Regions from separate parts of the Anoxybacillus sp. ST4 genome, predicted to be linked through region 2. Evidence: predicted binding sites of a transcription regulator. Region 2 holds the regulator's gene; the other holds the start of a gene.

Region 1 (7,367 bases), on a different contig from region 2:
GGAGGCGTTACGTCCGATAGTTGATCAAGTTGTTGTTGTTGCTCAGCCGCATATTCAAAAACAGATTCAACTGAAAGATGTGCAATGGATAGAGGACGTTTCGCAACATAAAGGAAAAGGGCCGTTAGCCGGGATTTATTCAGCGATGAAGCATTACGGGGCGACGTGGTATATCGTATTGCCGTGTGATATCCCATTTATTCATGAAACGATTGTAACTGTGTTAAAGCAGCAAGCAGACGATGCATTTGATGCTATTGTCCCATATGTAAACAGGCGACCTCAACCGCTTGTTGCGATATATCACCATCGTGTGAAATCGCTCATTTACGATTGCCTTCAGCAAGGGGAGTATCGCATGTACACGTTTCTTTCTTCTTGCCGAGTGAAGCATATAGAAATGAAAGAAGAGCAGCCGTTTATGAATATTAATACAAAAGAACAATATTACAAATGGATTGGCTAGAGGCAATACGCCTCTTTTTTTATCAACATTTATGAAAAAAATGTGAATTTCGTCACAGCACTTTTATTTTTGTGACGTACATCACACGATTTTGTAAGCAAAAGCGATATAGTAAAGATAGAATATTACGGCTTAAGAAGGGATGGACGAATATGCGTAAGCCAATTTCGGTTGCCGAAGCAATTGAACGAATAATGACATGGTGTCAACAAGTGGGAGAAGAGTACGTTTCGCTAGAACAATGTGATGGGCGTATTTTAGCTCAGCATATTGAAGCGACAATGCCGATTCCTTGGTTTGATCGCTCACCATACGATGGTTATGCTCTCTCAGCTGAGGCGACAGCGGAAGCATCATCTAGCCACCCTGTATTATTAGAAGTCGTTGGTACAGTTGGTGCCGGAACGGTTTGGGACGGCCCACTGACGCCAAAGCAAGCAGTAAAAATTATGACGGGCGCAGCCATTCCGAATGGGGCGAACGCTGTGATCATGGTTGAATTGACGAAAGAAATTGACAAAGAGGGGAAACGTTTTGTAGAGATAAAAAGGAAAGTGAGTGAAGGTGAAAATATTGTACGTATTGGGGAGGATATGAAGCAAGGGGAAGTTGTTGTTGAAAAAGGGACGGTAATTCACCCGGGTATTGTAGCGGTTTTAGCCACGTTCGGATACGATCGGGTACCTGTAATGAAGAAACCGAGAGTCGCCATTATTTCAACAGGAAGCGAGCTTCTTCAAGTTTATGAACCGCTTGAAAAAGGGAAAATTCGAAACAGCAATGCTTACATGTTGCAAGCGCAAGTTCGGCGCATAGGTGGAGAACCCATTTTATTTGGCAAAGTGCCCGACACGTTTGAATATACGTTACAAGTTGTGCAAAAAGCGTTGCGGGAAGCAGATGTTGTTATTACAACAGGAGGCGTATCTGTTGGGGATTTTGACTATATTCCGCAAGTGTATGAACATCTTGGTGCTAAGCTGTTGTTCAATAAAGTAGCGATGCGTCCAGGGAGCGTCACATCTGCAGCGGTATTTGAAAACAAAATGTTGTTTGGTCTATCTGGAAACCCATCTGCGTGCTATGTCGGGTTTGAGCTGTTCGCCCGTCCATTTATAAAAGCGATGTTAGGACAGTCCAAGCGATATTTAAAAAGAGAGCAAGCGGTGTTGCAAAAAGACTTTTTAAAACCAAACCCGTTCACCCGTTTTGTCCGGGCGAGAGCATCGCATCACGATGGATTGCTATACGTCGAACCCGTAGGAAAAGATAAATCAAATATTGTTTCGTCGCTTGTCCAGGCGAACGCCCTGCTCGTCTTGCCAGGAGGGACGCGCGGGTTTCAAGCAGGGGATCGCGTCGATGTGCTTTTATTCGAGGATGAGGGGGATGATATTTGGCGATGATTATTTTACAAGTTGTTGGTTATCAAAATAGCGGAAAAACGACGCTTATTGAAAAGGTGATTCAACGGTTATGTGAAATCGGATATCGTGTCGGAACATTAAAACACCACGGTCACGAAGGAAAAGTGACGTTGCCGAAAGAAAAAGACACAACACGTCATGCACAGGCTGGTGCGGCTGTATGTGCAGTTGAAGGAGACGGTACATTTTTTCTTCACGCAAAAGGAAATTGGACGCTCAATGAGTTAATTTCTCTCTATAAAACATTTCCGCTCGATGTATTGCTTATTGAAGGATTTAAACATGCATCCTATCCGAAAATCGTTTGTTTGCGTAGTCGAGAAGATGAACCTTTGCTGCATTTAGAAAACGTGCTCATGTCAATAAGCTGGCAACGGATGGATGGTTCTTTTTTCATTGAAGATGAGCAAGTATATATAGATCATATCATTTCTTATGTTAAGGAGGAACAGCATGTTCGCGATCGTTCGTGATCCTATTCATGTAGCAAGCGTAATTGAATCAGTCATGGACCGCAATGCAGGTGCGATTGTAACGTTTCTTGGAACAGTAAGAGAATTAACAAATGGAAAAAAGACAGTATATTTACAATACGAAGCGTATGAATCGATGGCGCAAAAACAGCTGCGACAAATTGGAGAAGAGATTGTTGCCCGTTTCCCGCAAGCCAAAGTAGCTATTGTACATCGTATTGGACGGCTTGATGTTACCGATATCGCAGTAGCGATTGCTGTTTCCACTCCTCATCGCGCAGATGCATATGAAGCGAATCGCTATGCCATTGAACGGGTCAAAGAGATAGTCCCCATTTGGAAAAAAGAACATTGGGAAGACGGAGAAATGTGGATTGGAAATCAAAAAGAAACCGTTCGCTATGATCAAGGGGCACCAGAGGGGGAAGAAGAATGATTCGCGTATTATTATTTGCGCATATAAAAGAAATGGTTGGTAAAGAGGAAATTGTGTTAAGCGAGCAACAAATGAGTGTTCGACAGCTTCGTGAGCGACTTCAGCACGAATACCATTTGCCAATAGTTTCATCGCTTCTCATTGCAGTTAACGAACAATTTGCAACAGATGATAATATGATCTATGCCGGTGATGTTGTTGCATTAATTCCACCGGTTAGTGGAGGATGATAACATGGGAACGTTTACGCATTTTAACGAACAAGGTCGGGCAAAAATGGTTGACATTTCTGAGAAGGAGGAAACGATGCGAACGGCTCGAGCGGTATCTCGTGTCATCGTTTCGAAAGAAGTGTATGAAAAAATTGCACGTTCAGAAGTCAAAAAAGGGGACGTACTCGCCGTTGCCCAAGTGGCAGGCATTATGGCGGCAAAACGCACGGCTGACTTGATTCCGATGTGTCATCCTCTCTCTTTAACAGGGGTCGACATTTCGTTTACTTGGCAAATGAAAGAAGCAAACTATGAGTTGCAAATTGAAGCATTTGTTAAAACAAAGGGAAGTACGGGAGTAGAAATGGAGGCATTAACAGCTGCTTCCGTTTGTGCGCTAACAATTTATGACATGTGTAAAGCTATTGATAAAGGAATTGTCATTGGTCCAACGTACGTAGTGGAAAAAACGGGTGGAAAGAGCGGAACTTTTAAAAGATAAGAGGGATTGTAATGGAGCGATATTCGCGACAAATATTATTTTCGCCAATTGGTGAAGAAGGACAACAAACGATTCGACATAAACATGTTCTCGTTGTTGGGGCAGGAGCGCTCGGTTCGGCGAATGCAGATATGTTAGTGCGTGCAGGCGTCGGGCGACTGACAATCGTTGATCGCGATTATGTCGATTGGACGAATTTACAGCGGCAAACGTTATATAGTGAAGAAGATGCTGAAAAAGGGTGGCCAAAGGCGATTGCTGCTAAACGTCGTCTTTCTTCAGTAAATCGTGACGTCCATGTGGAAGCGCTCGTTATGGACGTACAAGATGAATCATTTGCTTCTCTGTTTGAGCAACAGATTGACATCATAATTGATGGAACAGATAATTTCGAAACGCGCTTTTTATTAAATGATTTATCACAAAAATATCGCATTCCATGGATATACGGTGCTTGTGTCGGGAGCTACGGCCTTTCGTTTACAATCATACCAGAGCAAACGGCGTGTTTTCGTTGTTTCATCAATCATTTGCCTTCTTATCACTTCACTTGTGATAATATTGGTATTGTCTCTCCTGCTGTACAAATGGTCGCCTCTTATCAAACAGCGGAAGCGTTAAAAATATTAGTTGGGGATGTTGCAGCGGTCCGACGTTCGCTCGTTATGTTTGACGTTTGGCGAAACGAACATCGATTTTTACGAGTGGATCAATTAAAAACCGAACATTGTCCGTCTTGTGGGAGCAATCGCACATATCCAGCTTTGCAAAGCGAAAAGGCGAAAATGTCCGTCTTATGTGGACGAGATACAGTACAGATTCGCCATGTGCACCCATTTCATATAACTAAAATGATGGAGCAAATGAGAGCGAGCGGTCAACACGTACAAGGAAACGAATATTTGTTGATAACGCAATTAGAGGGACATCGTGTTGTTTTATTTGCTGATGGTCGCATGCTTATACACGGAACGAAAGATGTGACATTCGCCCGTTCGTTATATCAAAAATATTTCTCCTAAAAGGGAGGGAGACGTATGTCTCAGTTTATTAGTAAGAAAAATTTTGAACAACTCAAAACGTTAGCTTATAAGACGATCAAAGTGAAAAAAGGTATGTTTTTGTTTCAAGAGGGGCAAATAGGTGAAAACTTTTTCGTCGTCTTATCTGGTAAATTTCAAATTAGTAAATTTTCCGGGGATGGAAAAGAGTTGTGTTTACGGCTATGCGGTCCAAACGCGGTGATCGGGGAACTCATGATTTTTTCAGACAACGGTAGATATTTATTTAACGGTCGTGCGCTAGAAGATAGTGAAGTGCTAGCGATAAAAAATGAGGATATTGAAAAAGAACTGCTCGCTAATCCAGAGTTTGCTGTCGAGTTTTTGAAAATGATGACCGATCACTTTCGTAAGCAACATACAAAATTCCGTGATCTTGTTTTATATGGAAAAAAAGGGGCATTATATTCGACGCTCATCCGTATGGCAAATAGTTACGGCATTCAGACAAAAGAAGGCATTTTATTAGACGTTCCAGTTACACACCAAGATTTAGCGAATTTTAGTTCGACATCGCGTGAGAGCGTCAATCGGGAATTAAATACGTTAAAAAGTAAAGGAATCATTTCCTTCAAAGGAAGAAAAATTATTATTCATAGCTTAGACTATTTAAAAAAGCAGATTAACTGTGAAGGATGTCCAGCTTCATATTGCAACATTGAATAGTCAATAAACATTCATTTTTTTCATTATACGTGTGACGTGCATCACACGAAAACATACATCTTTTTTATACAATGATTGTGTAACCATTAAGCATGCGAAGAAAAGAGGGATGACGATGGAGTTTTCACCTTGCAGTCTCATTGGAAGTGAGCCGATTTCATTATGTCCGCCATTGCAACGATTAAAAGAAGAGCACGTCCCATTAAACGAACAAAAGTATGCTCTTTTTGTTGAAGCAAAAAGCATTTACGATGGTAAAGAACAAGATGTTGTTCAAGCGCTTATTCGTTTGCGCGAACATGTACAGCAATTTTTACAACAACTTGATCCGCATTCACGTCGGGAAGAAGATATATTATTTCCGATGATGGAACGCTACATTGGAAAACAATTCGGTCCGATTGCAGTCATGGAGTACGAACATCAAGAAGCGAAAAGAAATATTGCGACATTTTTACAAAAAACTGAAACGATTTGCGAAAAAGAAGCAAAGCAACTAGCTTCTTACGTAATCAACGCCTATATGATTTTAACCGATCACTTTACGAAAGAAGAACAAGTGCTTTTTCCAATGGCTGAAAAGTTATTATCAGTCGAAGAAAAAGAACAATTAGCAAAAAGAATAAATGAGATCGAAGGCTAATCCATGACGGATTAGTCTTTTTCAGTTTTTCCCATCTTCACTTAATGGGATGGGGGCGCTTTTCTAATATTTCGACATATTTGTGACAATTAAAAAACATGTGAGGTACCTCACATTTATTTGTGATGTTCCCGTTTATAGTGGAGATAGAAGGATTTCATACGAAGAGGAGTGAGCGATGTGAAAAAGAAGTCACCGTTGTTCAAACGATTGAACTACGTGAAACCGATTGAACGTCATGCAGATGCGCATAGTGAAGTCACATATCAAGATCGCGATTGGGAGCAAATATATCGTAGAAGATGGCAACATGACAAGGTCGTACGCTCAACACATGGCGTAAACTGTACAGGTTCATGTAGTTGGAATATTTATGTGAAAGACGGTATCGTCACATGGGAAGGTCAAAAACTCGACTATCCAACAACAGGACCGGATATGCCCGATTTTGAACCGCGGGGCTGTCCGCGTGGGGCAAGTTTTTCTTGGTATATTTATAGCCCGCTTCGCGTGAAGTACCCGTACGTTCGTGGCGTGTTGTTAAATATGTGGCGTGAAGCATTGCAGCAACATAAAAATCCGATTGATGCTTGGAAAAGCATCGTTGAAAACCCGGAGAAAGCAAAGCGTTATAAGCAGGCGCGTGGAAAAGGTGGATTTGTTCGTGCGGAGTGGGATGAAGTATTAAAACTTGTTGCCACCTCTTTACTTTATACAGTCATGAAATATGGTCCAGATCGAAACGTTGGTTTTTCTCCAATTCCCGCAATGTCGATGGTTAGCCATGCAGCAGGTGCACGCTTTATGTCATTGATGGGTGGACCGATTTTAAGCTTTTATGATTGGTACGCTGACTTGCCACCAGCTTCACCACAAATTTGGGGAGATCAAACAGACGTTCCAGAAAGTAGCGACTGGTATAACGCTGGTTACATTATGACATGGGGATCAAACGTTCCAATGACGCGTACTCCAGACGCTCACTTTTTAGCAGAGGTTCGATACAAAGGAACAAAAGTCGTCTCGATTAGTCCAGACTTTGCTGAATCGACGAAGCTAGCGGATGAATGGTTGAGCGTTAAACAAGGGACAGACGGCGCTTTAGCGATGGCGATGGGGCATGTTATTTTAAAAGAGTTTTATGTAGATAGACAAGTACAATACTTTACAAACTATGCAAAAACATACACAGATTTTCCATTTTTAGTTACGTTGAAAAAGAAAGAAGATGGGCAATTTGTTGCTGATCGTTTCCTACACGCGTCTGATATTGGACGGAACACGACAAATGGGGAATGGAAACCAGCGCTTTGGAATGAACGAACAAATGATTTTGCGATTCCGAATGGAACAATTGGTTCACGCTGGGAAAACAAAGGAAAATGGAACTTAAACATGGTAGACGAAGAAACAGAGGAAGCGATCGAGCCGCGACTGACGATGTTAGGCATAGAAGACGAGGTTGTAACTATACAAATTCC
Region 2 (7,367 bases):
ATGTATGGAGATACATAGCCACGGTCAAATTGCATACCTTCCACAACATCTAATTCTGTCGTGAAGCCTTTAGACTCTTCTAATGTAATCACACCGTCTTTACCGACGCGTTCCATTGCTTCTGCGATTAATTGACCAACTTCTTCGTCAGCCGCAGAAATTGCTGCAACTTGAGCAATGGAGTCTTTTCCTTCAATTGGTTTAGAGATCGCTTTTAATTCTTCTACCGCAACCGCAACAGCTTTTTCAATACCTTTGCGAATACCCATTGGGTTCGCACCAGCTGTTACGTTTTTCAATCCTTCACGAATCATCGCTTGCGCTAATACAGTCGCTGTTGTTGTACCGTCACCAGCAACATCATTTGTTTTGCTTGCTACTTCCGCAACAAGCTTTGCACCCATATTTTCAAACGGATCTTCTAACTCGATTTCTTTTGCAATTGTTACACCGTCATTTGTAATTAATGGAGAACCGAACTTTTTCTCTAATACAACGTTACGACCTTTTGGACCTAATGTTACTTTTACTGCATCGGCTAATTTATCTACACCGCGTAACATCGCACGACGAGCTTCTTCGCTGAATTTAATTTCTTTTGCCATACATCTTACCCCCTTGATGATAATTTTTTGTTAAGTATTTTTGTATGCTTTATATGTTATCAGGCGAACGATTAACCAATCACAGCTAAAATGTCGCTTTCACGCAAGATTAAGTACTCTTTTCCATCATATTTTACTTCTGTGCCCGCATATTTTGAGAAGATGATGCGGTCACCAACGCTTACTTCTGGAGCTACGCGCTCACCATTATCAAGAATGCGACCTGAACCAACTGCCACAACTTTTCCTTCTTGTGGTTTTTCCTTCGCTGTGTCTGGTAAGACAATTCCGCTCGCTGTTTTTTCTTCAGTTTGAATTAATTCAATGGCAATACGATCACCTAGTGGCTTCAACACGGCAAACGACCTCCTTAATTAGATTTTCGTTCCGTTATTAGCACTCATCATCATTGAGTGCTAACACACTTATTATATTAATGAACTTTTTTCAATTTTGCAAGTAGGAAGTTAAAAATTTTTCATTAAATAATTCCCTCTTTCATTATGCCTTTCCTTTCGAATTTCATACAAAAAATATGGTAAAATGAAAAAGTACTCATTTTGCCAAAAGGGGTTGAACACGTGAAAAAGCAATATTGGTATGTCATTATTACATACATCGCCATGCAGTTATCTAGTTTAATTGGCGTTCCTTTGCTTGCACATAGCGGGTTTGTTGACACATCAAATAAAGAAATCGCCCTATCCATTGCCTCGGGTTATTGGGCTGTCATTAGCTTCTCGATCGCTTTTCTTTTCGTTCTTTATTTCATGAGAGAAGATATGAGATACTCATATGATCGCCATCAAGCATCTATCGGAACGTCAATTTTTTGGGGAATTGGGGGATTTTTTCTTGCTCTTTTCGCTCAAGGCATCGCAGCAAATATTGAGATGCACGTATTTGGCGTCGAGATGGGGTCCGAAAATACGAAGCGCATCGTTGAAATGGTAAAGCTAACACCAGCGCTTATGCTCGTCACTTCGATCGTCGGACCGATTTTAGAAGAAATCATTTTTCGAAAAATTATTTTTGGAACGCTGTATCAAAAATATAACTTTTTCTTATCAGCGGCTGTCAGTTCCCTTTTATTTGCTGTCGTTCATTTAGAGTTTGAACATTTGCTTCTTTATGCAACGATGGGATTCGTATTTGCTTTCTTATATGTCAAAACAAAGCGTATCCTCGTACCTATTGCAGCACATGTACTGATGAACACATTTGTCGTTGCCATTCAAACGTTATTTGCTGAAGAAATTGAAAAAATAATGAAGGAAGCAGAACAAATGCAATTCGTGATTTGGGGGCTGTTTTCATGAAGTCTGAGCCGTTATTTTACTTTTTGATGGGCATTTTATTCACTTATTTTGCTGTCGACAGCGCTGATGATGGCATTTGGGACGTCACAACGATGTTATTTATCCTTATTGCTACATTAGATTTTGGAACAGCTATTCGTTCTTTATTGAAAAAAACCTCCCGCTCATGAACGGGAGGTTTACTCATTTCCGTAATGTTTCAAAAAGTAAACAAGTGACTGCAATTCGACCGCTAAATCAATATGATGAACGCGAATGTGTTCAGGCACATGCAGGCGAGCAGGCGTAAAGTTTAAAATTCCTTTAATGCCTTTTTGGACAAGTCGATCGGTAATCGGTTGGGCAACTTGGGCTGGAACGGTTAAAATCGCTACCGTAATCCCACCTAGTTTTTCTTCCAATTCATCTAAATGATAAACGGGAACGCCCCCTACTTCCGTTCCGACTTTATCTGGATCGACATCAAACGCCATCACGATTTTCGTATTATTATTTTTACTAAAATTGTAGTTCAAAAATGCCGTTCCTAAATTACCAACCCCAAATAACGCTACTTCTGTCGTTTCATCTTGATCCAACGTTTTTCTGAAAAACGACAGTAAATAATTCACATTATAACCGTATCCCTTTTTTCCAAGCGCACCAAAGTATGAAAAATCACGGCGAATCGTTGCTGAATCGACTTTTACGGCTTCACTTAACTCCGCTGAAGATACACGCTGCTTTCCTGATGCATGCAAGTTTTTCAAAAAACGATAATACAACGGTAGTCGCTTTGCGGTCGCCTGCGGAATTTTTGGTTGTTCATTATTCACGAGTCAATCCCCCACATTTCCTTTCACAAATAGTTAGCGCTTTCATTTTTCTCTCCTATACGTCTGAAAAGTTCTCCCCACTTTTAAACTATACACTATTTTTTTCATTCTGTCTTTCCTTTGTAACCTTTATTATTATTTTTGTCAAATTTGTTATTCGCACACTAGTGTTGCCGAACATCAAGAAAGTACGTTACACTATCAAAAGAAGATTGAGGTGAAGAATGATGATCATTTTACAAGTAAATCAACTATCCAAATCATACGGGGCAGAACAAGTTTTATCAGACATTAAGCTTGAAATACAAGAAAAAGACCGTATTGCGTTAGTTGGAAGAAATGGTGCAGGAAAATCAACATTATTAAAAATCATTGCCGGCCAATTGTCATATGACACGGGGGAAGTGATAAAACCGAAGCACGTAACAATTGGTTACTTAGACCAATATACCGGTTTGCACGCCCATCGCTCTATTTGGGAAGAAATGCTTGATGTGTTTGCCCCCCTTCAACAAATGGAAAAACAATTACGTGACCTAGAACAACAAATGAGCTTGCACGGTGCCGACTATGAGCGCTTACTTGAGCATTACGACCGTTTACAAACGGAATTTAAAGAAAAAGGTGGCTATCAATATGAAGCCGATATTCGTTCTGTGCTTCATGGTCTCCGCTTTTCTCAGTATGACTACACAACAAAAGTATCCACGTTAAGCGGTGGACAGCGAACGCGGCTAGCGCTCGGCAAACTGCTTCTAGCTAAACCAGATTTGTTGATTTTAGACGAACCAACAAACCATTTAGATATGGAAACATTGCAATGGCTTGAACAATATTTAAAAAATTATGATGGGGCCATTCTTATCGTCTCACACGATCGCTATTTTCTTGACCAAATCGTGACACAAGTGTATGAATTATCACGCACAAAAATAAAAAAATACGTTGGAAACTATACAAGTTATTTACAACAACGGGCGGAACAATTTGAACAACAATTGAAACTGTACGAAAAACAACAAGAAGAAATTTCAAAATTAAAAGATTTTATTCAACGAAATATTGCCCGTGCATCGACAACAAAGCGAGCTCAAAGCAGAAGAAAACAACTAGAAAAAATGAATATCATTGAAAAACCGCTCGGTGATGAAAAATCGGCATCGTTTCGCTTCGAAATTGAACGCCCAAGCGGAAATGACGTATTAACAGCTACCAATTTAGCCATTGGTTATGATCAAATCATCGCAACAAACCTCTCATTTCGTGTCACTCGCGGTGATAGCATCGCACTTATTGGGCCAAATGGAATTGGAAAATCGACTCTTTTAAAAACGATCATTAAGCAACTCCCTGTAAAACATGGGGAACTACGCTACGGAACAAATGTACAAATTGGGTATTACGATCAAGAACAAGCTCAATTAACATCGAACAAACGTGTCATCGATGAACTATGGGATGAAGATCGATTAAAGACGGAAAAAGAAATTCGCACGATTCTCGGAAACTTTTTATTTTCTGGTGACGATGTATTGAAGCCAGTGCAAACATTAAGTGGCGGTGAAAAAGCCCGGCTCGCTCTCGCCAAACTAATGATGAAAAAAGCCAACGTATTAGTGTTAGACGAACCGACAAACCATTTAGATTTAGACAGCAAAGAAGTGCTAGAACAAGCGCTTATTGAATACCCAGGAACAATTATCTTTGTTTCTCACGACCGTTATTTTATTAACAAAATCGCAACAAAAATATACGAGTTATCCACAGATGGTCTTGTTGAATATTTAGGAGACTACGATTATTACGTGGCGAAAAAAGCAGAGCTACTCGAACTTGGACAAATCGCTCAAGAGACGACAACGGACGAATCATCGTCACTAAAACGCTCATATGAAGAAGAAAAAGAACGAAAAAAATTAGAGAGACAACGAAAACGAAAAATAGAGCAGCTAGAAATAGAAATGGAACAACTCGAGCAACAAATTGCAACGTATGAACAACAATTATATGATCCTTCCTGCTACAACGACTATGAAAAAGCCCGAGATACACAAGCGAAAATTGAACAACTGAAACAAAAATTCGATGAATTATTCGAACAATGGGAACTTTTACAACAATAATGATGAGCTAGCTCCATTTGTGGACTAGCTCATCTTTTTACACAAACATATCCACAGAAAAAACATCTAAATATAAGTTATTCACGCACTTTTCCACATTATCCACAAAAAAACTGAAAAATTCACATACATCGCTGTGGTTAACTCGTTATTATAAAATAACATAAAATCAACGTTTTCCACATTATTCACATATATGTGGATAAAATAATCCACAAAAAAAGCTCGGTTTTTCTTGGAAGAAATTTATACGACTATAAAAAAGGAGTGCCCCTTCACTTTTGGGACACCCTCCTTCTATAACAGTAAACTTGGGTTCGCATTTAACGCCATAGTAGCGCGCTTTCCTTGTTGAAATAATACTGTCCCAGCTGCTGCAATCATCGCTGCATTATCTGTGCAAAGCGATAACGGTGGAATAACGAGTTCAACTTCTGGAAGTCGCTTCATTTGTTCTCGCAATTGCGTACGCAATCCTTCGTTTGCAGCGACACCGCCGGCTAACAATATTTGTTTCACCCCATAGTGCGCAGCAGCTTGCATCGTTTTTTCCACCAATACTTCCACAACACTCGCTTGAAAGCTTGCTGCCATATCTTCAGGGCGAAGCGTTTCCCCTCGTTGCTTAGCGTTATGCAATGTATTAATTACTGCTGATTTTAATCCACTAAAACTAAAATCGTACGATCCTTCTTCTAACCATGCGCGTGGCAAATCGATGATTGGCTTTCCTTCTTTCGCCAAACGATCGATATGGGGACCTCCTGGATAAGGTAACTGCAACGCTCGAGCAACTTTGTCATATGCTTCCCCTGCAGCATCGTCGCGCGTCTCCCCAATCACTTCAAACATCCCATGCTCTTTCATATAAACAAGCTCCGTATGCCCCCCTGAAACAACAAGCGCTAACAACGGAAACTTCATTTCTTGCACAAGTCGATTGGCATAAATATGACCCGCGATATGATGCACGCCAACAAGGGGGATGCGATGTGCAAAAGCTAATGCTTTTGCCGCATTTACACCGATCAATAGCGCGCCAACTAGCCCCGGCCCTTCTGTCACTGCAATGGCATCAAGTTCATTCACATCCATATTTGCTCGCCTCATCGTTTCTTCTAACACGAGCGTAATTTGTTCAACATGATGGCGCGATGCAATTTCAGGAACGACGCCTCCAAACCGTTGATGACTTTCCATTTGCGATGCGACAACGTTCGCTATTATTTCACATCCGTTTTTCACAATGGCTGCAGCTGTTTCATCACAGCTCGTTTCAATCCCAAGTACAAATATATCTTTTTCACTCATAATTTCACCCACATTACTAAAGCATCTTCTTGGTTATCCGAATAGTATCGTTTCCGAATTCCTCCATTTAAAAAACCGAGTTTCCGATATAATGATTGTGCAACTACATTCGACACCCGCACTTCTAATGTCATCGTTTTCGCCCCTTCTTCCCTTGCTAACGCCATCGCTTGTCTCATCAGTGCTTCTCCTAGTTTTTTACCACGAAATTGAGGCAACACTGCAATGTTTGTAATATGCGCTTCATCCATAACCAACCACATGCCACAATAGCCAATTACTTGTCCATCATACTCCAGCACAATGTAACGAGCATACGGGTTGTTTGTCAACTCTTGATAAAAAGAAGAGCGACTCCACGGGAGCGTAAATGAAAGTTGCTCAATTTCTATAATGCGATCAAGATCTTGAAGCGTCATGAAACGGAAGGAAACGTCCACTTAACATTCCGTCCTTTCTTGCTGACGAGCAAGCCAATTCGCTTCTGCCTCTGCTAAACGAATATAGTTTGGTACGAATGTATGAATGTCCTCTGGCTCACGATGCATGCCTAACCATGCTAACTCACTCGGACGCGGATTATGGAGTGTGAACGAAGCCACTTGAACAGCACGATTGAGCGTTTGAATGAATGAAGCTTCGTGCAAAGAGCTATCATTTCCAACTAACAAAATAGGCTCATCATAAGCCTTTAATTCATTTGCCCAATCTGTCGCTAAAATGACTTGATCAGCCACAATGGATTGAATGTTGCCTCCTTCCGCTTTATAAAGGCCTGTATAAATTTGTCCTCGCCGAGCATCCATTAATGGAACAATGAGCCCTTGAAAATACTTTGCACTTGCTGCCATCGCCTCCAAGCTTGATACGCCGATGAGCGAAATGCCCAATGTCCATGCGAGTGTTTTGGCAATCGTTACGCCAATGCGAACACCTGTATATGACCCAGGACCTTTTGCAACAACGATACGCTCGATTTCTTTCGGACTCATATCACACTCTTGAAGAAGCGACTCAATTGCAGGCATCACTCGTATAGAATGATTTTTTTTCAAATTTGTAATGATTTCTCCTTTAACAACTTGGCCGTCAACGACAGCAATCCCCATAACAAACGTTGATGTATCAATCGCTAACACTTTCATCGCTAAAAATCTCCTTACATAACTGTTCATAACGTTGGCCGATCGGAGA

The links. The regulator Rex, encoded in region 2, represses fermentation and respiration genes when NADH is low (regulators of the CRP and FNR family bind a similar motif). The targets are predictions, from matches to a motif close to TTGTGAAATATTTCACAA.
Region 1: K1I44_RS00820 (hemerythrin domain-containing protein) is a predicted target of Rex. The motif match lies at 5,273-5,290, and genes of this name have one in related genera.

Annotation. Positions count from the first base shown of each region.
Region 1 covers NZ_JAHZOE010000001.1:138,721-146,087, reverse strand. The annotation lists gene K1I44_RS00860 (molybdenum cofactor guanylyltransferase) at 1-466, shown strand, start outside; gene K1I44_RS00855 (molybdopterin molybdotransferase MoeA) at 619-1,872, shown strand; gene mobB (molybdopterin-guanine dinucleotide biosynthesis protein B) at 1,863-2,366, shown strand; gene K1I44_RS00845 (molybdenum cofactor biosynthesis protein MoaE) at 2,347-2,802, shown strand; gene moaD (molybdopterin converting factor subunit 1) at 2,799-3,032, shown strand; gene moaC (cyclic pyranopterin monophosphate synthase MoaC) at 3,037-3,516, shown strand; gene K1I44_RS00830 (ThiF family adenylyltransferase) at 3,528-4,538, shown strand; gene K1I44_RS00825 (Crp/Fnr family transcriptional regulator) at 4,554-5,243, shown strand; gene K1I44_RS00820 (hemerythrin domain-containing protein) at 5,359-5,886, shown strand; gene K1I44_RS00815 (nitrate reductase subunit alpha) at 6,067-7,367, shown strand, end outside.
Region 2 covers NZ_JAHZOE010000039.1:1,217-8,583, reverse strand. The annotation lists gene groL (chaperonin GroEL) at 1-605, opposite strand, end outside; gene groES (co-chaperone GroES) at 677-961, opposite strand; gene K1I44_RS14075 (CPBP family intramembrane glutamic endopeptidase) at 1,187-1,924, shown strand; gene K1I44_RS14070 (YdiK family protein) at 1,921-2,094, shown strand; gene K1I44_RS14065 (redox-sensing transcriptional repressor Rex) at 2,104-2,739, opposite strand; gene K1I44_RS14060 (ABC-F family ATP-binding cassette domain-containing protein) at 2,967-4,862, shown strand; gene tsaD (tRNA (adenosine(37)-N6)-threonylcarbamoyltransferase complex transferase subunit TsaD) at 5,160-6,173, opposite strand; gene rimI (ribosomal protein S18-alanine N-acetyltransferase) at 6,170-6,613, opposite strand; gene tsaB (tRNA (adenosine(37)-N6)-threonylcarbamoyltransferase complex dimerization subunit type 1 TsaB) at 6,614-7,318, opposite strand; gene tsaE (tRNA (adenosine(37)-N6)-threonylcarbamoyltransferase complex ATPase subunit type 1 TsaE) at 7,299-7,367, opposite strand, start outside.